Regions from separate parts of the Microbacterium sp. MYb64 genome, predicted to be linked through region 1. Evidence: predicted binding sites of a transcription regulator. Region 1 holds the regulator's gene; the other holds the start of a gene.
What was found. Region 1 encodes HspR, which represses chaperone genes until heat shock. Its sites were predicted from a motif close to AAGTTGAGTCNNNNNGACTCAACTT; they were not measured.

Region 1 (10,782 bases):
GCGATGACGCCGGAGATGATCGTCGGGATGTAGATGCTGACCTTGAGGATCGTCGCCAGGCGGCGGGACAGGGTCACGACGAGACTCGCGAACAGGAACGCGAGCACCAGCATCGGGGGCACCGTCAGGAGGACGAACAGGAAGCCGCGGCCGATCGTGGCGACGAACAGCGGGTCCGTCAGGACGTCGGCGTAGTTCTTCACGCCGACGAACTGCGGATCCTTGTAGAAGCTCCAGTCCTGGAACGACAGGAACCCTGCGTACACCGCCGGCCACGCGACGAAGACGCCGAGCAGGATCACCACGGGCGCGAGCATCAGGTAGGCGAGCTTCGTGTCGCGATTCCGGTACTTGGCGTGCCGGCGCTTCACCGTGCGCCGGTCGTCGATCGCTTCGGTGGCCATCGTCTCTCCCCGTCGTTCTGAGGTGCTGGGCGCGGGCTGCGCGGTCGGGGACGGCCGCGCAGCGGTCCCCGACCGCGCCGCACTCACTTCTTGGGAGCCTTGCTGGGCAGGTCCTGCGACTGGATGACCTTCTGGATCGCGGCGTTCGCCGTGTTGATCGCGTCATCCGGCGAGGCTGCGCCCTTCATCACCGACTCCATCGCGGTGCCGACCGCGAGCGAGACGTCCCACGGGTAGGTGGGCTCGGAGATCGCATCCGGCGCGATGTCGTTCGTGATGACGGTCGACCACGGCGCCTTGGTCGCGGCCTCGTCCTTCGCGACGGCGTCCTGCACCGACTTGCGCACGGGGACCTTGGTGAACTGGGTGTTCACGAAGAAGGGCACGAGGTTCTGCGGGTCGCCGGCGAGCGACCACTCCAGGAACTTCCCCGCGGCCTCGGCGTTCTTGGTCTTCGCGTCGATGACCCACTTGAAGTTGCCGAGCGTGGTGGCGGTGCGGCCATCGGCGTTCGAGGCGTTCGGGAAGGCGCCGATCCCGGTCTTGGTGAGGAGATCGGGGTAGTCGGATCCGATCTCGGACATCATCCACGAGCCGGAGACCTTGAAGGCGACCTTCTTCTGACCGAAGTCCTTGCCCTCGACGTACGCGGCGAGCGCCTGCTTGGGCATGTAGCCCTTGTCCCACAGCTCCTTGTACTTGGACATCAGGTCGCGATACCCGGCGTTGTCGATGTTCGGCGACTTCCAGTCGTCGGTGAGCGCGGTGTGCCCGGCGAAGTTGTACTGCTGGCCGACGGTCGACCAGGCGAAGGTGATGGCGTCGGACGAGGGCGAGATGCAGTACTGCCCCTGGGCGAGCGTCGGCTGGATCTTCGCGCAGTCGGCGAGCAGGTCGTCCCAGGTGGCCGGGGCCTTGTCGGTGTCGACGCCGGCCTTCGAGAGCATGTCCTTGTTCCAGAACAGCACCGTCTGGGCCTCCTGCAGGAGCGGGTAGGCGTAGTAGGTTCCGCCGATCTCGGACACCGACTTCGCGGAGTCGATGATCTCGCCGAGCTTGGACTTGTCGACGACCTTGCCGAGGTCGTACAGCTGCCCCGCGTTCACCGCGTCCTGGATGCTGCCGGAGTGCGTATAGATGTCGGGGGCCTTGCCTGCGGCCTGGGCGGCCTTCATCTTCTGGTCCCAGGCGTCGGCGGGGATCTCCGTGTCCTTGACGACGATCTTGTCCTGCGAGGCGTTGAACTTCTTGACGATGTCCTTGTACCAGGCGTTCTCCGGCGGGGTGAACGTGCGGTGCCAGAACTCGATCGTGGTCTTGCCGGAGGAGTCGCCTCCGCTCCCCGCGGCCTGACCAGGGGTGCTCGAGCCGCAGCCTGCGAGCAGTCCTACCGCCGTGATGCCGCCGAGAGCGGCCATCACCACCCGGCGCGTGCGCTGTGTGTCCGTCTTCATGGGTTCCTCCTCGGGAACACGACTTCCTCGTCGATTCGGTGCTGGGTCCGGCACGGGGGGCCGGGTCCGCGGTCGCGCTGAGTCGGCATCGACCGGGCTGCACTCAGAGTAGGCGAAATCGATTTCAGACACAAGACGCTCTTCGCGGATTCACTTCCGAACTCGCGACCTGGGGCTGAGGCGCTTCGCGACGGAAATCGATTTCAGGCACTATCGGACTGATCCCGGGCGCGCGGACGGCGCCCGCGGCGGCGCTCAGCGGGCGCTGTCGTCCGGGTCGTCGGTGAGGTCGTCGGGGTGCTCCGGAGTGTTCCCCCACGGCCGCCACAGCACGACCTCGGTGGAACGGCGGATCCGGCGGCCCGAAGGGACGGCCATGACGGATCCGGACGTGCCTGCGGCGAACACGCGCAGACCGGGACGGTTGGCGCGCTCCTCGCGCAGTGCGAGCTCGAGCTCGACCACGCGGCGGTGCAGCGTGCGCACCTCGTCCTCGAGGTCGAGGAGGCGCGCGATCGCGGGCAGGCTCATGCCCTCGCTGGACAACTGGGCGACCTCGCGCAGCTGCTCGATGTCGCGCATCGAATAGCGGCGGGATCCGCCTCGCGTCCGGCCGGGCACGACCAGGCCGATCCGGTCGTACTGCCGCAGGGTCTGCGGGTGCATCCCGGCGAGTTCTGCGGCGACCGCGATCGCGAAGACCGGGGTGTCGGCACTCATGCGCTCATCGCCCACGACGCGTCCCCTTGCTCCCTTGTCCGCTCCCGTCGCGAAAACTGCCGGAATTCCGCTCGGAAAGCGGCAGCTTCTGCGACGGGAGCCAGATCAGGGGGTCGCTCATCACGCCCGCGCCTTCGCCAGCAGCTCGGTGCGCGGGTTCTCCGCGGGCTCGGCCGCGCGGAAGCGCTCCAGCGCCTCGCGCGCGGCGTCGTCGAGGTGCGACGGCACGGCGACCTGGACCTCGGCGAGCAGGTCGCCGGTGCCCTTGGACGTCGTGACCCCGCGGCCCTTGACCCGCAGCACTCGGCCCGACGGCGTGCCCGCCGCGACCTTGAGCTTGACCGGATCGCCGCCGAGCGTCGGTACCTCGATGGTGGCGCCGAGCGCGGCCTCGGTGAAGGTGATCGGCACGGTGACGCGCAGGTTCAGCCCGTCGCGGGTGAACACCGGATGCGGCTTCACGGCGACCTGCACCACGATGTCGCCGTTCTCCCCGCCGTCGGGCGAGGGACGCCCACGGCCGCGGAGCCGGATCTTCTGCCCGTCCTTGACGCCTGCGGGGATCTTCACCTTGAGCGGCCGGCCGTCCTCGCCCTGCAGCGTCACGGTCTCGCCCTGCACCGCGGTCGCGAACGACAGCGTCGTGCGGGCCGTGACGTCGGCGCCCTTCTGCGGGCCGCCGAAGCCCCGGTAGCCGCCGGACGGCTGACCGAAGCGCCCGGAGCCGAAGGATCCGCCGCCCTGGTTGAACATCGCGAAGATGTCGTCGAAGTCGCCCTGCTGCCCGCCACGGCCACGGCCGAACGCGCTGAACACGTCGTCGAAGCCGCCGTTGCCGGCGCTCCCCGGAGCCGTGAAGCGCGCGCCGCCGGCGCCCATGGCGCGGATCTGGTCGTACTCGGCGCGCTGCTCCTTGTCGGAGAGCACCGAGTACGCCTCGCTGATCTCCTTGAACTTCGCCTCCGCCGCGGCATCGCCGGCATTGGAGTCGGGGTGGTACTTGCGCGCGAGCTTGCGGTAGGTCTTCTTCAGATCCGCCTCGGACACGTCCTTCGAGACGCCGAGGGTCTTGTAGAAGTCCTTGTCGAACCAGTCCTGGCTAGCCATCTGCTAAGCGGTCCCTGAGCCTGCCGAAGGGTCAGCGGGAACGGCGACGACGACCTTGGCGGGACGCAGCTCGACATCGCCCAGGCGGTAGCCCACCTCGACGACCTCGAGCACGGTGGCCTTCTCCACACCCGGAGTGGGCTGCTGGAAGATCGCCTCGTGCTGCTGCGGGTCGAACTCGTCGCCCTTCTCGCCGTAGGAGACCACGCCGAGGCGCTCGACGACCGAGCGGACCTTGTCGGCGATCGCGGCGAAGGGGCTTCCTTCCTCCAGATCGCCGTGCGCGGCGGCGCGGTCGAGGTCGTCGAGCACGGGGAGCAGGCCCTTGGCGGCCTCGCCCTTCGCGCGCTGGATCTCGATACCGCGCTGCTCCTCGGTGCGGCGACGGTAGTTCGCGTACTCGGCCTGAAGGCGCTTGAGGTCGACGAGCAGAGTGTGCTCGGCGTCATGGAGGGCCGCATCCTCCACAGCGTCCTCGGCGAGCGCGTCGTCGTTCTGAGCGATGTTCAGGATGTCGTCGACCGTGAGCTCTTCGGCGTCATCGGATCCTTCGACGGGCCCGAGGCCGGACGCGTTCGCGTCCGACCCCTGACCGCCGACCTCACGACCCTCTTCGGGCTCTTCGAAGTCCTTGGGATCCGTCATCACTTCTTCTCGTCCTCGTCTTCCACGACCTCGGCGTCCACGACGTCCTCATCGGACGCCGCGCTCTCGCCGGCCGGGGCGCCCTCGGAGGCACCGGGGGCGGCCGCGTCGGCCTGGGACTGCGCGTAGATGGCCTCGCCCAGCTTCGACTGCGACGCGTTCAGCTTGTCGAACGCGGTCTTCACGGCCTCGTCGTCCTCGCCGGCCAGCGCGGTCTTCAGTGCGTCGACGTCGGCCTTGACCTCGGTCTTGACGTCCTCGGGCAGCTTGTCCTCGTTCTCCGAGATGAGCTTCTCGATCGAGTAGGACAGGGTCTCGGCCTGGTTGCGGACCTCGGCCGACTCACGGCGCTTCTTGTCCTCGGCGGCGTGCTCCTCGGCCTCGCGCACCATGCGGTCGATGTCGTCCTTCGAGAGCGACGAGCCGCCCGTGATGGTCATCGACTGCTCCTTGCCCGTGCCCTTGTCCTTGGCGGACACGTGCACGATGCCGTTCGCGTCGATGTCGAAGGTGACCTCGATCTGCGGGATGCCGCGCGGAGCCGGCGCGATGCCGGTCAGCTCGAACGTGCCCAGCGGCTTGTTGTCGCGGGTGAACTCGCGCTCGCCCTGGAAGACCTGGATCGCGACCGACGGCTGGTTGTCGTCGGCGGTCGTGAAGGTCTCGCTGCGCTTGGTCGGGATGGCCGTGTTGCGCTCGATGAGCTTGGTCATCATGCCGCCCTTGGTCTCGATGCCGAGGCTCAGCGGGGTGACGTCGATGAGGAGGACGTCCTTGCGCTCGCCCTTCAGGACACCGGCCTGGAGAGCTGCGCCGACGGCGACCACCTCGTCCGGGTTCACACCCTTGTTGGCCTCCTTGCCGGCCTCGCGCTTGACGAGCTCGGCCACGGCGGGCATACGGGTGGATCCGCCGACGAGCACGACGTGGGCGATGTCGCCGACCTTGATGCCGGCCTCGCGGATCACGTCCTCGAAGGGCTTCTTGGTGCGGTCGAGCAGGTCCTTGGTGAGGTCCTCGAACTTCGCGCGGGTGATCGTCTCGCTCAGCGACACGGGGCCGTTCTCGGTGAGCGACAGGTACGGCAGGTTGACGCTGGTCGACGTCGAGGAGCTGAGCTCCTTCTTCGCCTGCTCCGCGGCCTCCTTGAGGCGCTGCAGTGCGATCTTGTCGCCCGAGACGTCGACGCCGGTCGAGTCCTTGAACTGCTTGATCAGGTAGTCGACGAGGCGCTGGTCCCAGTCGTCGCCGCCGAGGCGGTTGTCACCGGCGGTGGAGCGCACCTGGATCGTGGAGAAGTCGTCGTCCTTGCCCACCTCGAGCAGCGAGACGTCGAACGTGCCGCCACCGAGGTCGAAGACGAGGATGAGCTCGTCCTCCTTGCCCTTGTCCAGACCGTAGGCCAGGGCCGCGGCGGTGGGCTCGTTGATGATGCGCAGGACGTTGAGGCCCGAGATCTCGCCGGCCTCCTTGGTGGCCTGACGCTCGGCGTCGTTGAAGTACGCGGGGACGGTGATGACCGCGTCCGTCACAGTGTCACCCAGGTACGCCTCGGCGTCGCGCTTGAGCTTCTGCAGGATGCGCGCGGAGATCTCCTGCGGCGTCCACTTCTTGCCGTCCACGTCGAACGACCAGTCGGTGCCCATGTGGCGCTTGACCGATGCGATCGTGCGGTCCACGTTGGTGACGGCCTGGCGCTTCGCGGTCTCGCCGACGAGCACCTCCCCGTCCTTGGTGAAGGCGACCACCGAGGGGGTGGTCCGGAAGCCTTCTGCGTTGGCGATGACCTTGGGCTCGCCGCCCTCGAGGACGCTGACGACGGAGTTCGTCGTACCGAGGTCGATACCGACAGCACGTGCCATTTGTTTTCTCCTTCAGTCGGAAGTTTCTGGGAAAGTCTGCGCGATCCCCTGTTCCGCCGGAGAAGATCCCTCCGAAACCTGAGTCGCGATGACTCAAGGGTACGCCCGACGTCAAGAGTTGTCAACAAACTTGATACCAGTCGGCTCAAGTTTGAGTGCAGATAGTCCGCCTCGTCGTGAACCTCAGGCCCCGAGCGCGTCGACCGTCGCGTCGTCCAGCGTGAGGACCACCTCCTGGTAGGAGGCGATCATCGCCAGCACCTCTTCGCGGTACCCCTCGCGCCACAGCGCGCTGCCGTAGAAGCGGTCCTCCTGCTCGTCCCGGTGGAGGGTCGAATCGAACGCGCGCATGAGGACGTAGGAGACGTCGTCGTGCTCGCTCGCGCCGTAGCGCACCACGCGGATCCCCTGATCGGCGAGCATCGGCATGACCTTCGTGTGGAAGAGGTCGTGGAAGCTCTGACGGGCACCGGGATGCAGGACGTAGGAGCGGATCTCGAGCACGGTCATGACGACTCCGGAAGAGGGCGGCGGGCGCGGATGACCGCCATCCTCGCACGGCACCCCGCGCCCGATCCAGACTCTTCCGCGGTCGGACTGCGGTCAGTGGCTCCCGCCGGGAGGGCCGATCAGCAGCAGGACCGCGAAGAGCGCGGCGACCGCGGCGACGATGAGCAGCGCGAGCACCCACGGACGGTGCAGGAACCACCGCATCGTGCGGTCGTACCAGGCCGCGTCGCGCGGATCCTCCGTCTGCTCCAGGCGCCAGTCGCCGGCGAGGCGGCCGCTGCGGTGCAGCCAGATCTCGGCGGGGATCGTGGCGTAGGGCACGATCGCGCTCGCGATCGCGAGGATCGCGACGCCGACGCCCCAGCGCTGGTGGAACGCGAGCAGCACCGCCGTGGCGCCGTAGGAGAGGAAGACGAAGCCGTGGATGGATCCGGCGATCGTCACGAGCACCGGAGGCAGACCCGTGGCGCGGCCGATCAGGGCGCCGATCAGGAGGGTCCAGGTGATGGCCTCCGCGATCGCGAGCACGCGGAAAAGGCGGGCGGGAGTGGTGAACACGTCTCTCCTCGGGTCGGGTCCCCTCCAGCGTAGGGATCGGGATCCTCCGGCCGCCTCCCGCGGGCCTCCACCTTTCGATGGGTCTTCGGATCCTCCCCTGGGGCTTCCGCGCGAGGGCCATGGACCCGTAGACTCGGCGGGCACCGGGATCGCCCCGGGATCCGAGGGAAGGAGCTGACGATGAACGTCTCTGTTGTCGCGCCCTTCGCCGACCTTCTTCCCTGAGGCCGCCCGCCCGATCCCTTCGCGAGCGGCCCCGACCCGGAGCCTCTCGTGATCCCTTCCTCCGCATCCTCGGATGCTTCTGCTTCCCTTTTCCTCTCCGCCGCCGATGACGACGATCTCGGCCTGTCCTTCGCCGATGTCGAACTCGGCGAGGGCCAGCGCTGGACCACCTGGCCCGCCGCGACGCCGACCGAGCGCGGTCCGCAACCACGCCCCGACTGGGTGGTGACCTCGGCCGGCGCGGTCGACACCGAGCTCGGCATCCTCAAGACCGGCAAGGAGGCCGACGTCTTCCTCCTCGAGCGCGCCGTGCCGGGCGATCCCGGCCAGCGCACGCTCCTCGCCGCCAAGCGCTATCGCGGCACCGAGCACCGTACGTTCCACCGCTCCGCCGTGTACACCGAGGGCCGGCGCACCCGGAACTCGCGCGACGCCCGCGCCCTCGCGAAGAAGTCGGAGCACGGCCGCGAGGTCGCCGCCGCACAGTGGTCGCTGGCCGAGTTCGAGGCCCTGCGCCGGATGTGGGAGCTCGGCGCTCCCGTGCCCTATCCGGTGCAGGTGAGCGGCACCGAGGTGCTCATGGAGTTCATCGGATCCGCCGGCGGCGCCGCAGCGCCCCGGCTCGCGCAGGTGCGGCACGATCCGGAGGCGCTCCCCGATCTGTTCGCGCAAGTCGCCGCGCTCATGCGGACCTTCGCCAGGGCCGGGGTCGCGCACGGCGACCTGTCCCCGTACAACCTGCTCGTCCAGGACGGCCGCGTGGTCGTGATCGACCTGCCGCAGATCGTGGACACCGTCGCGAACCCGCAGGGGCTGGACCTGCTGCACCGCGACTGCGTCAACGTGTGCGACTGGTTCGCCCGCCAGCGCCTCGACGTCGATGCGGAGGAGCTCTTCGGCGAGCTTGTCGCGGAGTCGTTCGGGTGACCCTCCCCCGTTCGGGGCGTGATCTGCCGGTTCGGGGCGCACCAGGACGCCCGAACGTGGCGGGACGCGCCCCAAACCGGACTTGCGGACCGTCACAAGACGCGGACGTCCATCGGAGTCGATGTCGGTGTGTGAAGGACTTCCGAACACCGCCCACGGACATCCGCATACACTCCGACCATGCCCCGCCCCGCACTGCTCGCCGTGTCGCACGGCACCTCGGACGCCGCCGGCGCCGCCGCGATCGCGCTACTCGTGCGCCGCGTCGCCGAGCGCCTCCCCGACGTCGCCGTGCACTCCGGTTTCGTCGACGTGCAGGAGCCGGATGCGCCGACGGCCCTGGCCGCGGTCGAGGGGCCCGTGGTCGTCGTGCCGCTGCTGCTGTCGCAGGGCTTCCACGTGCGGGTGGACCTGGGCGGCGCCGCCCGGGCACGCAGCGATGCGGTCGTGACGGATCCGCTCGGGCCCGACCCGCGGCTCGCGGAGGTGCTCGCGCTCCGGCTGGCCGAAGTCCCCTCGCCCGGCGCTGATGCTGATGCCGACGCCGATGGTCCGGTCGTGCTCGCCGTCGCGGGATCACGAGATCCGCGCTCCCTGCCCGATGCCGAGGCGATGGCGACGCAGCTGGGCGCTCGTCTGCGCCGCCCGATCGTGCCCGCCTACCTTGCGGCCCGGGAGCCGAGCCTCGCCGATGCCCTCGCCGCGCATCCCGGCGCCCCCGTGGCGACCTACCTGCTCGCGCACGGCTACTTCTTCGACGTCGCGGAGCGCGTGGCCGGATCCGCCCTCACTGAGCCGCTGCTGGACGACGGCGAGCCGCCCGCCCCGCTCGTGGACCTCGTGGTGGACCGTTATCTCGCGGGCGCCGCCCGGCTCGCGGCACCCGCCGAGGGGCCGGAGTAGGCGCCGCAGATCCTGCGTCCCGCGGCCGGAATCCTGGGACAGGATCCCGCGCGGCGAGCGGTTCGGACGCGCGCGGCGGCGCTCCATCCAACCGCATCCGCCCGTGAAGAATCTGCACCATGTCGAACAATGACGCTCCGTGTCGGAGGGTCTGACACAGACGGGCGCCCGGGCGGATCCGCACGTAGCTTGTCCGCATGTCTCCCGAACCGACCGCTGCCGTGCGCGGCGCACGACCGACGACCGACCGCGCCCGTCCGCCGCGCCCGTCGTCCAAGCCCAACGGTCAGTGGCAGATCGATGGCACCGCGCCGCTCAACGGCAACGAGGAGTGGAAGCAGGTCGACAACGGCCTTAGTGTGCGCGAGCGCATCGAGCAGGTGTACTCGAAGGGCGGCTTCTCGAGCATCGATCCGACCGACCTGCACGGCCGCTTCCGCGTGTGGGGTCTGTACACGCAGCGCAAGCCGGGCATCGACGGCGGGCGCACCGCCACGCTCACGCCGGAGGAGCTCGAGGACGAGTACTTCATGCTGCGCGTGCGCATCGACGGCGGGCAGCTGACCACCGAGCAGCTGCGCGTCATCGCAGGGATATCGGTCGATTTCGCGCGCGACACCGCCGACGTCACCGATCGCCAGAACATCCAGCTGCACTGGGTGCGCGTCGAGGACGTGCCGGAGATCTGGCGGCGCCTGGAGGCGGTCGGACTGCAGACCACCGAAGCCTGCGGCGACGTGCCTCGCGTCGTGCTCGGCTCGCCCGTCGCGGGGATCGCCGCCGACGAGATCATCGACCCGACCCCGCAGATCGATGAGATCACCGACCGTTTCATCGGCGACCCGGAGCTCGCGAACCTGCCCCGCAAGTTCAAGACGGCGATCACCGGACACCCCAGCCAGGACGTCGTGCACGAGATCAACGACGTCGCATTCGTCGGCGTCGTGCACCCGGAGCTCGGAGTGGGCTACGACCTCTGGGTCGGCGGCGCCCTGTCGACCACCCCCCGCCTCGGCGAGCGCCTCGGCGTGTTCGTCGCCCCCGAACTCGTCGCCGACGTGTGGCACGGGGTGACCAGGATCTTCCGCGACTACGGCTACCGCCGGCTGCGGAACAAGGCCCGGCTGAAGTTCCTGCTGGCCGAGTGGGGAACGGAGAAGTTCCGCCGGATCCTCGAGACCGAGTACCTGGAAGCGCCGCTGCCGGACGGCCCCGCGGCCCCGCAGCCGACCAGCCCCGGTGACCACGTGGGCATCCACCGGCAGAAGGACGGCCGGTTCTACGTCGGCGTCACCCCGCTCGTCGGACGGATCTCCGGCCCATCGCTGGCGAAGCTGTCCGACCTCATCGAGGAGCACGGATCGGCGCGGCTGCGCACCACCCCGCACCAGAAGCTCGTGATCCTCGACATCCCGGAGGACCGGGTCCCCTCGCTCATCGCCGGGCTCGATGCGCTCGGGCTGTCCT
Region 2 (10,782 bases), on a different contig from region 1:
GCGGCGGTGGACGTGTCGATGCCCAGCACCAGCCCCGAGTAGCGGTTCACCAGCCGGACGGATCCGGTCGCCGCTCCGCTGGCGGGATCCGTGTTCGGCACGATGAACCACTGCTGCCCGACCCCGGCCGACGCCTTGCCGGTGAGCGTGAGGCCCGCACCCCATGCGCGCCCGGCGTTCGAAGAGGCATCCACGCCGAGCAGCGCTCCGGCCTGCGTCGCGATCGTGTAGGCGCCGTCTCCGGTCGCGGTGAAGGTCCAGGCGCCGTTCTTGCGGTTCACGGATCCCGCCGTCGTCAGCTTCTTGCCGTTGCCGGAGGCCGAGAGCTTGCGCCCATCGCCGTTCGCGATCGTGTACGCCTTCGTCGTGTCGATCGCGGTCGCGGGCGACACGGAAGGACCGGCGTCGATCGTGATGTTGGCGAGCTGCGCGTAGGCGTCGCCCATGCAGCCGAAGGAGCAGTACGACCGGAACGACTTGCCCACGATCGCCGAGCTCGTCTTGTTGGCGGGGTCCACGAACCACCGGTACCAGGACGCCGTGGTGTACGCGGATCCGGAGTCGCCGAGACGGAACCACTTCTGCGTCGCGAGGTTCTTCGTGGCGTAGAACTCCTGCGGCGCCTTGCCCGACTGGTCGGGGTTCTGCGGCTGGCCGATGTACAGCCCGAGGTAGGCGTCGTAGGTGACGTCCATCACGAACAGCGGCGAGGTGGCGGGCATCTGCCCGTTCTTGATCTGCTGCTGGGCCGTGCCGGGGGTGTTCGGGTCGTACTCCTTGTCGACCGGCGTGTAGCCCGTCTCGCTGTCATCCGCGACGGGGACCATGTTGCTCTCCTTGCCGGAGATGCCGGGCTCGGTCCACGCGCCGTCGTACCACTTCTGCCACGTGCCGGTCGCCATCTTCCCGGAGATCGGGGCGCGGGCGACGTGCTCGTAGAACGCCACCCAGCCTCCGGTCTTGTTCACGACGCGGGAGCCGTAGAACGCGTAGAAGTAGCCGGAGGCGTAGTCGACGTAGAGGCGCGGGTCGCCGTCGCCGTAGGAGTACGTCTGCTGCGGGAACGCGGTGGTGTCGCCGCGGGTCGTGCTGTACGGCGAGGTGATCGCGTGTCCGGGGATGCTCCAGGTCCTGCCCTTGTCGGTCGAGACCGCGTAGTCGATCGCGTCGTAGTGCAGGCCGTCGCCGAAGGGCTTGGGCGTGAACTCGTTGTGCACCAGGCCGTACCAGTCGCCCGTATCCGGGTCGACCCACATCTGCGTGATGTCGCAGTAGTTCGGCTGGGTGTAGCTGGATCCGGCCGGCGCCTTCGTCGACTCCACGCCGGTCGGGCTCGCGTTGCAGAAGTCGGTGGTGTCGGGGTTCGTGCCTGCGGCGTTGAGGGCGGCGTCCGGCTTCGCGGTGTCGAAGTTCGAGCCGGTGTACCAGTTCCACTGGCGGATGTCGCCGTTGCTGCCGTCGGGCTCGTTGTAGTAGTTCGCGTGCGACTCGCCGAAGTGGAACGTGCCGTCGGCGTCGATGAAGGGGCTGGCCGGGGTGTCGTCGGGGTAGTTCCACGTGCTGTTGTCGACCGAGTCGGTGGTCACGGTCGCGGCCGCGGGCTTGGGCGGGGTCACAGGTGTGGTGTCGGCGTCCGTGGAGTAGACCACGATCTCCGACGCGGAGGCGTTGGCGGATCCGTTCACCGCGTTCTCGGCCTGGAAGCGCACGTAGCGCGCCTTCACCGGCGGGGAGAACGTGACGTACTGGATCTGGGAGCCGCTGGTCGGCTGCGAGAAGCTCGCGGTGCCGGCCGTGCTCCAGCCGCTCGCCGACGGGTCCTTCGCGACGTTCGCGTCGTCGGTCGTGTACACCGAGACGTCCTTGACCGGTCCGTTGCCCTGCACCTTGACGGAGTAGCCGAGGCCGGTGAGGGTGAAGGATCCGCCGACGTCGAAGGTGATCTGATGCGGATACGGCGCCGAGGCCGGCGACCACTCGCTCGCCCACTGCGTGGCGGAGTTCTGGTCGAAGGCCGCAGACGCGGATCCGTCGCCGGAATCGGTCTGCTGCGAATCCGCGCCGACCACGGCGTACTGGGCGTTCGTGATGGCGTGCCCGGCGGGGATCCCGCCGAGGGCGTCTGTCGTGTACGCGACGATCTCCGAGGCCGAGGCGTTGTTCGAGCCGTTCACGGCATCGAGGATCTTGAACTCGACGTAGCGCGCCGAGACGGGCTGGGCGAACGTGACGTACTGGATCTGCGTGCTGCTCGTCGGCTGCGAGAACGTCGCCGTGCCCGCGGGCGTCCAGCCGCTGCTCTTGCCGTCCTTGGCGACGGCCGGGTCGTTCGTGGTGAGCACCTGCACGTCCTTGGCCGGGCCGTTGCCCTGCACCTTGACGGAGTAGCCGATCCCGGTGAGGGCGTGCTCGGCCCCGATGTCGAACGTGAGGTAGTGCGGCATCGGATCCGGGGAGCCGCCGTTGTAGTTCGACGCCCACTGGGTCGAGTAGTCGCCGTCGAACGCCCCCTTCGCGGTGCCGTCGAGGGAGGGCGGTGCGGGGTAGGGCGCGGACTCGGAGTCGACGTCGAGGAGCGTGTAGCCCGTGTCGGGGATCGCCGCGCCCGCGGGAGGGGCGGGGTCGGCGTGGGCGGGGGCGACCGCGCCGAGGGTCAGCGTCGTCGCGGCGATCGCGAGCGCGGCGCCGGCGGCGAGGACGCCCCGCGATCGACGGGGGAGGGACAGGATCTGTGGAGGCATCGGTCTTCCTTGCTGCGTCATCGAGGCGGGGAGAACAGGGGCCACGGTACTCCCAAGTTATCGCTAACATCAAGAAGTCTCCGCGAATTGCCGCAATTGGATTCGCGGGCGAGATATCGCAAACACGAGCGGGATGTCCGGAGTGCGGCCGTGCAGCGGCTGGCTGGTCAGCGGCGCGGCGGTCGGCGACGCGGCGGTCGGCGACGCGCCGGTCGGTGACGCGGCGGTCAGTGGCGGGGCGCGGCCGTGGAGCGGCGCACGACGAGCTGCGGCGCGATCGATTCGGCCGGCGGCACGGCGCCCGGGTGCGAGATCGCGTGCAGGAGGTGCTCGACGGCGATGCGGCCCACGTCGATGAACGGCTGCGCGACCGTGGTGAGCGCGGGGGAGCAGAACTCCGCGAGGGGGATGTCGTCGACGCCCACGATCGACACGTCCTCGGGGATCGCGCGGCCGAGCTCGGCGAACGCCCTGGCGAGGCCGAACGCCATCTCGTCGCTCGCGACGAACACCGCGGTGACCTCGGGGATGCGGGCCAGGATCTGCCCTGCACGGTGGCCGGAGGCGGGGGACCAGTCCCCGACGATCTCGGGCGGGGCCTCCCGGCCGGCGTCGGCGAGCGCCTCGCGCCAGCCCTGGGTGCGGCTCGAGGCGTCGAGCCACTGCTGCGGGCCCGCGACGTGCCAGACGGTCTCATGACCGAGATCCAGCAGGTGGCGGGTCGCGATCCGCCCCACCTCGCGCTGGTCGACCGCGACCACCTGGGTCGACGCCGTGCGCGAGCCGTCGATCGTGATCGTCGGCAGCGTGCGGGTCAGTTCGTCGATCGCGCGCGTCGTCGAGATCAGCGGCACGGCGAGCACGATGCCCTCGACGCCCTGGTCGGCGAGGCGCGACATGGCCTGCTCGATCTCGCCCGCATCGAGCGAGGGCGTCGTGACGGAGTTCACGATGTACCCGGCCTCGGACGCGGTGGTCTCGATGCCGACCGCGACCGCGCTGCGCGAGTAGAAGCCGGTGCGGAGCGAGACCACCCCGATCGCCCTGCTCCGCCCGGAGGACAGGGCGCGGGCGGCGTTGTTGCGCCGGTAGCCGAGTTGATCGACCGCGGCGAGCACCTTCGCCCTGGTTTCGGGCTGGACGCTCGGGTTCCCGCTCAGCGTGCGGGAGACGGTCTGCGCCGAGACCCCGGCCAGGCGCGCGACGTCGGCCATTCCCGGGATGCGGCGGGGATCCGGCGTCGCTGCGGTCGTCATGGGGTCCGATCGTGGGTGGCGCGGGCGTCGTCCCGGCTCACGTGCATGATATCGATCACATCCGGGGTGGCGTGCGAGGTGCTGTCGCGGGAGTCGTGCGGGCATAGCCTTGATCCGTGACTTCCTCCGAACCGGACGCTTCGCTCGCGGTGCTCCTGGACAGGGCGCGCGCCGCCCTCTCCGGCCTGCCGCAGGAGGCGCTCGGGCGCGAGAAGACCTCGCGGTGGAGGGCGCCGCGCATCGTGCGTGCCGGATCCGCGTGGCACGTCGGCGTGTTCCTGATCGCGGACGACGCCGTGTTCGCCACGGCTGAGGTGCTGCGCGCCGCCGCACCCGTGCGCCGGGGTTACGCGGCGGAATCGGCGCGCGCGAGGGCCGAGCGCCGGGCCGAGGCCTCGCGCGGCGGCTTCGCCGACGGCGAGACCGTGCACGTCGGATGGACCCCGATCGACGTCGCCGCCGTGTCGGCGGGCGGCTCGTCCGGTCCGCTCGCCCTCGTCGACGGCGTCCCTTCGGTGCGCTGGTCCGCGTCCGGCGCCCTCATGCCCCTCTCCGCCTACCTCGAAGACCGGATCGCCCTTCTCCGCGACGCCCGCCCCTGATCCGCGTGCGCCGCGGATCCGATCCGCGCGCGTCCTGATCCGCGCCCGTCCCTGACCGCGAGACTCCATCTCCGCGACGAGACTGCGCCTATTTCATGCAGTCTCGTCGCCCAGTTGGAGTCTCGCGGTCAGTAGGTTCTGCCGGGGCAGCGCGGCCCGCTGAGGCAGCGCGGCCCAGCGGGCCAGCCTGTCAGCGGGCCAGGGCGCGCTCGCCGAAGCGGTGCAGGATGCGGGCCGGCTCGGTCACGATGGATCCGAGCACGGCCTCCTGCACGGTGTGGAACGCGTCGGGGTCGAAGTATCCGGTGGTGCGGTAGAACACCATGCGGTCGGCGAAGTCGCGCGGGGACGGCTCGGGGTGGAACTGCGTCGCGTACAGATCGGCGCCCACACGATACGCCTGCACCGGGCACGTGTCGTTGCCGGCGAGCAGCACGGCGCCCGGCGGCACCTCGGCCGATCCCTCCTTGTGCGCCGTGAAGGCGTGGAACACGGGTCCCGCGGGGCCGAAGAGCGGATCCGCCGCGGCGTCCGTCGTGCAGCGGATCTCGGCCGCCGTCGCCTCCTCCGGGGTCTCCATGCCGACCTCGCCGCCGAGGAGGCGCGTGACCACGCCGATCCCGAAGCACGTGAAGAACGCGGTCGTGGCGCCGTCGATCGCGCGTTCGGCGATCCGCTCCAGATCCGTCTCGACCCGTCGCTGCGCCTCGGACTTGCGGACGTCGGTGACGTTGAACGGGGAGCCGCCGATCACGAATCCGGCATAGCGGTCGAAGACGTCGTCGGGCAGCGCCGTGGTGGTGAGGTCGATGCGGTCGAGCGCGTCGGCGTCCACGCCGAGGGCGACACGGAAGGACGCGCGCTCCGCCGTCGCCGCATCCAGCTCAGGGCGCACGCCGACATACAGAAGCGAGGCCATCCCTGGATTCTAGGCGAGCGGCGGTGGTCGGCGGAGCCGCGCCGCAACGCTCCGGAACACATGGGAGAGGACCCGCGGGGAGCGAGCGGGAATACCCGCGGCAGGACCGTGTTGAAGTTGATAGCACAACGCTCAAGTTTGAGAGGAAGCGAAATGCCCAACGACTTCACCGACGCGGGCTCGGGCTCGTTCGACGAGTTCCTCGCCCGCTACCTCGCCGGTGAGCAGGCCCGGCAGACCCGGTCGATCGACCTCAGCCGGTTCCTCACCGTGCGCACTCAGCGCATCCTGCAGCGCGCAGGGCGCTTCGCCCTCGAGCGCGGCCAGACCGAGCTCGACGCGCTCCACGTCCTCCGCACGATCGTCGAGGACGACGCCGTCGACCAGGCGATCCGCAACATCGGGGTGACCCCGCAGGCGATCGTCGACGCCGTCGACACGCGTCTGCCCGCTCCGGGCGAGCCCTCCGACGTCGAGGCCGCGACCATCACGCCGAGCGCCAGCCGCGCGCTGTTCCACGCCTACCAGGTGGCGCGCTCGTCGGGTGCGACCTATATCGAGCCGGAGCACGTGTTCTTCGCGCTCGTGCTCGGGCAGGACGCCCCCGCGGGCCAGATCCTCGCCCGCGCCGGGGTCACCGCCGAGGCCCTGACCCAGGGTCTGCGCGAGCCGATGCCCACGGGCACGACGCCGGATCCGGAGGGGACGGCCGCGCAGGGAGCCTCCGAGACGCCGATGCTCGACCAGTTCGGCCTCGATCTCACGGCGCGTGCGCGCGAGGGCGAGCTCGACCCCGTGATCGGCCGCGCCTCCGAGATCGAGCAGACCATCGAGATCCTCAGCCGCCGTACCAAGAACAACCCGGTGCTGATCGGCGAGGCCGGCGTCGGCAAGACCGCGATCGTCGAGGGCCTCGCCCGCGCGATCGTCGACGGCGCCGTGCCCGCGCAGCTCAAGGACCGCCGTGTCGTGGCGCTCGACCTGCCCGCGATGCTCGCGGGCACCCGCTACCGCGGCGACTTCGAGGAGCGCCTGACCAAGACGATGGACGAGATCGCCGCGCACAAGGGCGAGATCATCGTCTTCATCGACGAGGTGCACACGGTCGTGGGTGCGGGCGGATCCGGGGAGGGCGGCGGCATGGACGCCGGAAACATCCTGAAGCCGCGCCTCGCCCGGGGCGACCTGCACCTGGTCGGTGCGACCACGCTCTCCGAGTACCGCCGGATCGAGAAGGATCCGGCCCTCGAGCGCCGCTTCCAGCCCGTGAAGGTCGCCGAACCCTCGATCGAGGACGCGGTGCGCATCCTTGAGGGACTCAAGCCCGCGTACGAGCAGCACCATGCGGTCGCGTACACGGACGAGGCGATCCGCGCCGCCGTCGAACTGAGCGCACGGTACCTGCCGGACCGGGTGCTCCCGGACAAGGCGATCGACCTGATCGACCAGGCCGGTGCGCGCCTGCGCCTGCGCCTCGGCATCGTGACCGACGTCGCGGCGCTGTTCGCCGAGCTCGCCGACCTGGAGGCGCGCAAGAACGCCGCGGTCGGGGCCGAGCACTACGAGGAGGCCTCGCGGATCCGCGACGAGATCGCCGCGGTCCAGACCAGGATCGACGACGCCGGCGCCCTCGCCGGTTCCGCAGGCTCCGAGTCCGCGATCGTCGGGGAGGCGGAGATCGCCGCGGTCATCGCGCGCGCGACCGGGATCCCGGTCAGCCGTGTCTCCGAGACCGAGCGCGAGCGCCTGGCGGACCTCGAGTCCGACCTGCACGCCCGCGTGATCGGGCAGGACGACGCGGTCGCCGCCGTGGCGCGGGCCGTGCGCCGCAGCCGCACCGGAATGGGCGATGCCCGCCGGCCGGTCGGATCCTTCCTGTTCCTCGGCCCCACCGGGGTCGGCAAGACCGAGCTGGCCAAGGCCCTCGCCGACCGCCTGTTCCCTTCGACAGGCTCAGGGCAAGCGAGCGGGAGCGGTGTGATCCGCTTCGACATGAGCGAGTTCGGCGAGCGGCACACGGTGTCGCGGCTCGTCGGCGCCCCTCCGGGATACGTGGGCTACGACGAGGCGGGACAGCTCACCGAGCGCGTGCGGCGCAACCCCTACGCGATCGTGCTGTTCGACGAGATCGAGAAGGCGCACCCCGACGTGTTCAACCTCCTGCTGCAGGTGCTCGACGACGGCCGCCTGACCGACGGTCAGGGCCGCACGGTCGACTTCCGCAACACGGTGATCGTGATGACCTCGAACATCGGATCCGAGTTCCTCGCATCGCGCTCGGGTGCGCTCGGCTTCGTGGCCTCGCAGGACGGGTCCGCCAACGGATTCGCGTCGCAGGAGGACCTGCGGGCGCGGGTGATGGGCAAGCTCCGTGAGGCCATGCGGCCCGAGTTCCTCAACCGCATCGACGAGATCGTGCTGTTCCAGAAGCTCAGCCGCGAGGAGCTGGGCCGCATCGTGCGGCTCCTGCTCCAGGCCACGTCCCGGCGCCTGGCCGGGCGCGAGGTGACGCTCGACGTCACCGACGCCGCCGCGGCCTGGCTCGGCGAGCACGGCTACGAGCCGGAGTTCGGTGCGCGCCCACTGCGCCGCCTGATCCAGCGCGAGGTGGACGACCGCATCGCGGACCTGTTCGTCTCCGGCGAGCTGGGCGACGGCGGTCGTGTGGTCGTGGACGCGTCCGGCGACGTGCTGCGCGTCACCGCGACCGCGGAGATGGCACAGGCGGCCTGACCCTCACCCGGTCGTCGAGCGCCCTTCGTCTCGTCGCTGCGCTCCTCGCTCAGGGACCGGGTACCTTCCGGTCCCTGAGCGAGCGCAGCGAGACGAAGGGCGCCGTGTTTCGTCTCTCCCGCCGACTCAGCGGGACGAGGTGGCGCGGCGGCCTCGCACGACGCCGACGAACGCCTCGATGTCGGGCGTGGTCGCCGCGGCCGGCCAGGCCAGCAGCACCGGGGAGACCGGTGCGTCGCGGAGGATCCGGTAGTCGACGTCCTTGCGGTGATGCAGGCGTGCGAGGGACATCGGCGCGATGAGTATTCCGACGCCGGAGGCGACGGTCTCGACGGCAGCCTCGACGGTCTCGAGCGGAGGGATCCGAGACGGGACGGTCGGAAGGCCGAGGTCGCCCAGCACGTCCTCGCGCGTGGTGAGCAGCGTCTCGCCCTCCAGGTCTGCGGGGGAGAGCTCCTCGGCGGCGAGCAGATGCGACTCGGCCCCGGCGATCACGACGGGGAGCTCCTCGTAGAGGGGGATGGCGTGCATGCCGTCCTTGTCGAACGGCCCGCGTACGAGCGCGAGGTCGACGGTGCCCTCGGTCAGGGCGGTGCGCTGTGCGGCGAACGGGATCGGCACGAGCTCGAGGGCGACCAGCGGCATCCGCTCCTTCCAGGTGTCGATCCAGCGTCCCGGGGTCGCGCCGGGGACCGCCCCGAGGCGCAGGGCGCGGGGTTCATCGACCGTGGTCGGGGCGTCGAAGACGACCTTCTCCGCCTTCTTGCCGCGCGGTGCGGACTTCCCGGCGGGCTTCCCGCCGTTCTTGCCCTTGGCGGCCGGACCGCCGGCGGTGCTGCGAGCGCCGCCCTTCGCGGAGCGCACCGCGGGCTTGCGTCCGGATGCGCCTCGCCTGCTCATGGGTTCAGCGTACCGGCCGGGTGCTCGGGATTCCCTGCGCTGATGACGACGCAGCACCGCGCGGCGGCGGGATCCAGCCGTGCTTCGACGTGGCGGCAGCCGAGGCCCTCCGCGACACCCGAGACATAGGCGTGGTTCATGCCGCAGATGAGGTCGGTGTGGGCGCGGGCGAGGTCGTGGAACGGGCAGTTCGCCAACACGACGGCGTCATCGACCGACCGCGGTTCGTAGCCCTGGCCCGCCAGGGCGTGCCGCATCCGGTCCAGCTCGAGATGCTCGTCGGGTCGGTCGTCCGCCGGAACCGGTGCGGGATCGGCGCGGATCCGTGCGCCATAGGCGTCGCCCTCGGTGCGCGCGACATCGCGCAGGGCGGCATCGATCGGGGTGCCGTCGGCGGAGCGCTCGATGGCGCGCGCGAGCAGATGCCCCGCGAGATCGAAGTGCCGCGGCGGCAGTGATACCGCGATCGTCTGCGCCGCGCGCCGGTAGAGCTTGGCGGGACGCCCCGCGCCCGGACCGGAACGACCGGTGAGCCGGCGGAACTCGACGTCGAGGAGCCCCAGTTCGACGAGGCGGTCGAGCTGGAAGCGCGCGACATGCACGGGAACCTCGACGGCGTCGGCGGCGCTCTCCCGCGTCACGGCATCGGGCTGCGCGATCACGTGCTCGTACAGCGCCCGCCGAGTGGGATCGGCCAGCGCGCCGATCCCCGCCGCCTGCTCCGAGATGCTCATGCCCACACTCTAACTGAAGATTCTCTTGATTTTAGAGAGTGAGAGTTCTAATTTTAAGGAAATACACATTTAGAAGGGAGCTGTCATGACCACCTCGACCCAGACCAAGACCGTGGCCCGTCCTCCGCTGTTGCAGGACGGATACCGGCAGGCCTTCCTGCTGCTGCGGACCGTCTTCACCGTCGCGCCGATCCTGTTCGGACTCGACAAGTTCGTGCGGGTTCTCAAGCCTGACTGGGAGGTGTACCTGGCTCCCTGGATGAACGGCATGATCGGCATGGACGCGCACACCTTCATGTACATCGTCGGTGCCGTCGAGATCGTCGCGGGGATCCTGGTCGCGTTCCTGCCGCGGATCGGCGGCTACGTCGTCGCGCTATGGCTGCTCGGCATCATCGTGAGCCTCGTCAGCGTCGGCGGGTACCTCGATATCGCGCTGCGCGACTTCGGACTGCTCGTGGGCGCGCTCGCCCTGTCCAGCCTGGCCGCAGGACGCAAGAGCGACCGCACCCGTTGAAGGCAGACGGAGAAGGCGCGCGCCCAGGGGACGCGCGCCTTCTCCGTGCGTGCGAGTGCGGAGGCGTGGTCCTCCGCGAGCTGCGCGGCTGAGCCTGCGCGGCTCAGGCGGCGAGCCAGAGCCCCTTGCGATCGGTATCCAGCGTCATGCCGGCGGCGATGATCTCGTCATCCCCGATGCGGGCGCCGCGCGCGATGTGCGCTCCGGCGCCGACCTCGGTGCGGACGCCGATGCTGGCGCCGTCCCCGATCACGGCCCCCTGCCCGATATGGGCATGGGCCTCGATCCGGGCGTTCACGCCCACGACCGCGTCGGGTTCGATCCAGGCTCCGCGCGCGACGCGCGCTCCGGCCCCGACCTTCGCGCGCGGTTCGACGTAG

Region 2: the regulator HspR is predicted to act here: its motif matches at 5,633-5,657, upstream of CQ044_RS12965 (ATP-dependent Clp protease ATP-binding subunit).

Annotation. Positions count from the first base shown of each region.
Region 1 is NZ_PCOW01000010.1:71,875-82,656, forward strand. Features, by position in the region: gene CQ044_RS10780 (carbohydrate ABC transporter permease) at 1-404, opposite strand, end outside; gene CQ044_RS10785 (ABC transporter substrate-binding protein) at 488-1,858, opposite strand; gene CQ044_RS10790 (heat shock protein transcriptional repressor HspR) at 2,114-2,578, opposite strand; gene CQ044_RS10795 (DnaJ C-terminal domain-containing protein) at 2,699-3,685, opposite strand; gene CQ044_RS10800 (nucleotide exchange factor GrpE) at 3,689-4,330, opposite strand; gene dnaK (molecular chaperone DnaK) at 4,330-6,192, opposite strand; gene CQ044_RS10810 (NIPSNAP family protein) at 6,376-6,702, opposite strand; gene CQ044_RS10815 (DUF3817 domain-containing protein) at 6,796-7,260, opposite strand; gene CQ044_RS10820 (serine protein kinase RIO) at 7,534-8,412, shown strand; gene CQ044_RS10825 (sirohydrochlorin chelatase) at 8,593-9,315, shown strand; gene CQ044_RS10830 (nitrite/sulfite reductase) at 9,513-10,782, shown strand, end outside.
Region 2 is NZ_PCOW01000014.1:16,597-27,378, reverse strand. Features, by position in the region: gene CQ044_RS12985 (discoidin domain-containing protein) at 1-2,741, opposite strand, end outside; gene CQ044_RS12980 (LacI family DNA-binding transcriptional regulator) at 2,969-3,997, opposite strand; gene CQ044_RS12975 (glutaminase) at 4,114-4,599, shown strand; gene CQ044_RS12970 (GMP synthase) at 4,790-5,518, opposite strand; gene CQ044_RS12965 (ATP-dependent Clp protease ATP-binding subunit) at 5,672-8,251, shown strand; gene CQ044_RS12960 (LysR family substrate-binding domain-containing protein) at 8,378-9,151, opposite strand; gene CQ044_RS12955 (metalloregulator ArsR/SmtB family transcription factor) at 9,148-9,885, opposite strand; gene CQ044_RS12950 (hypothetical protein) at 9,971-10,402, shown strand; gene CQ044_RS12945 (transferase) at 10,506-10,782, opposite strand, start outside.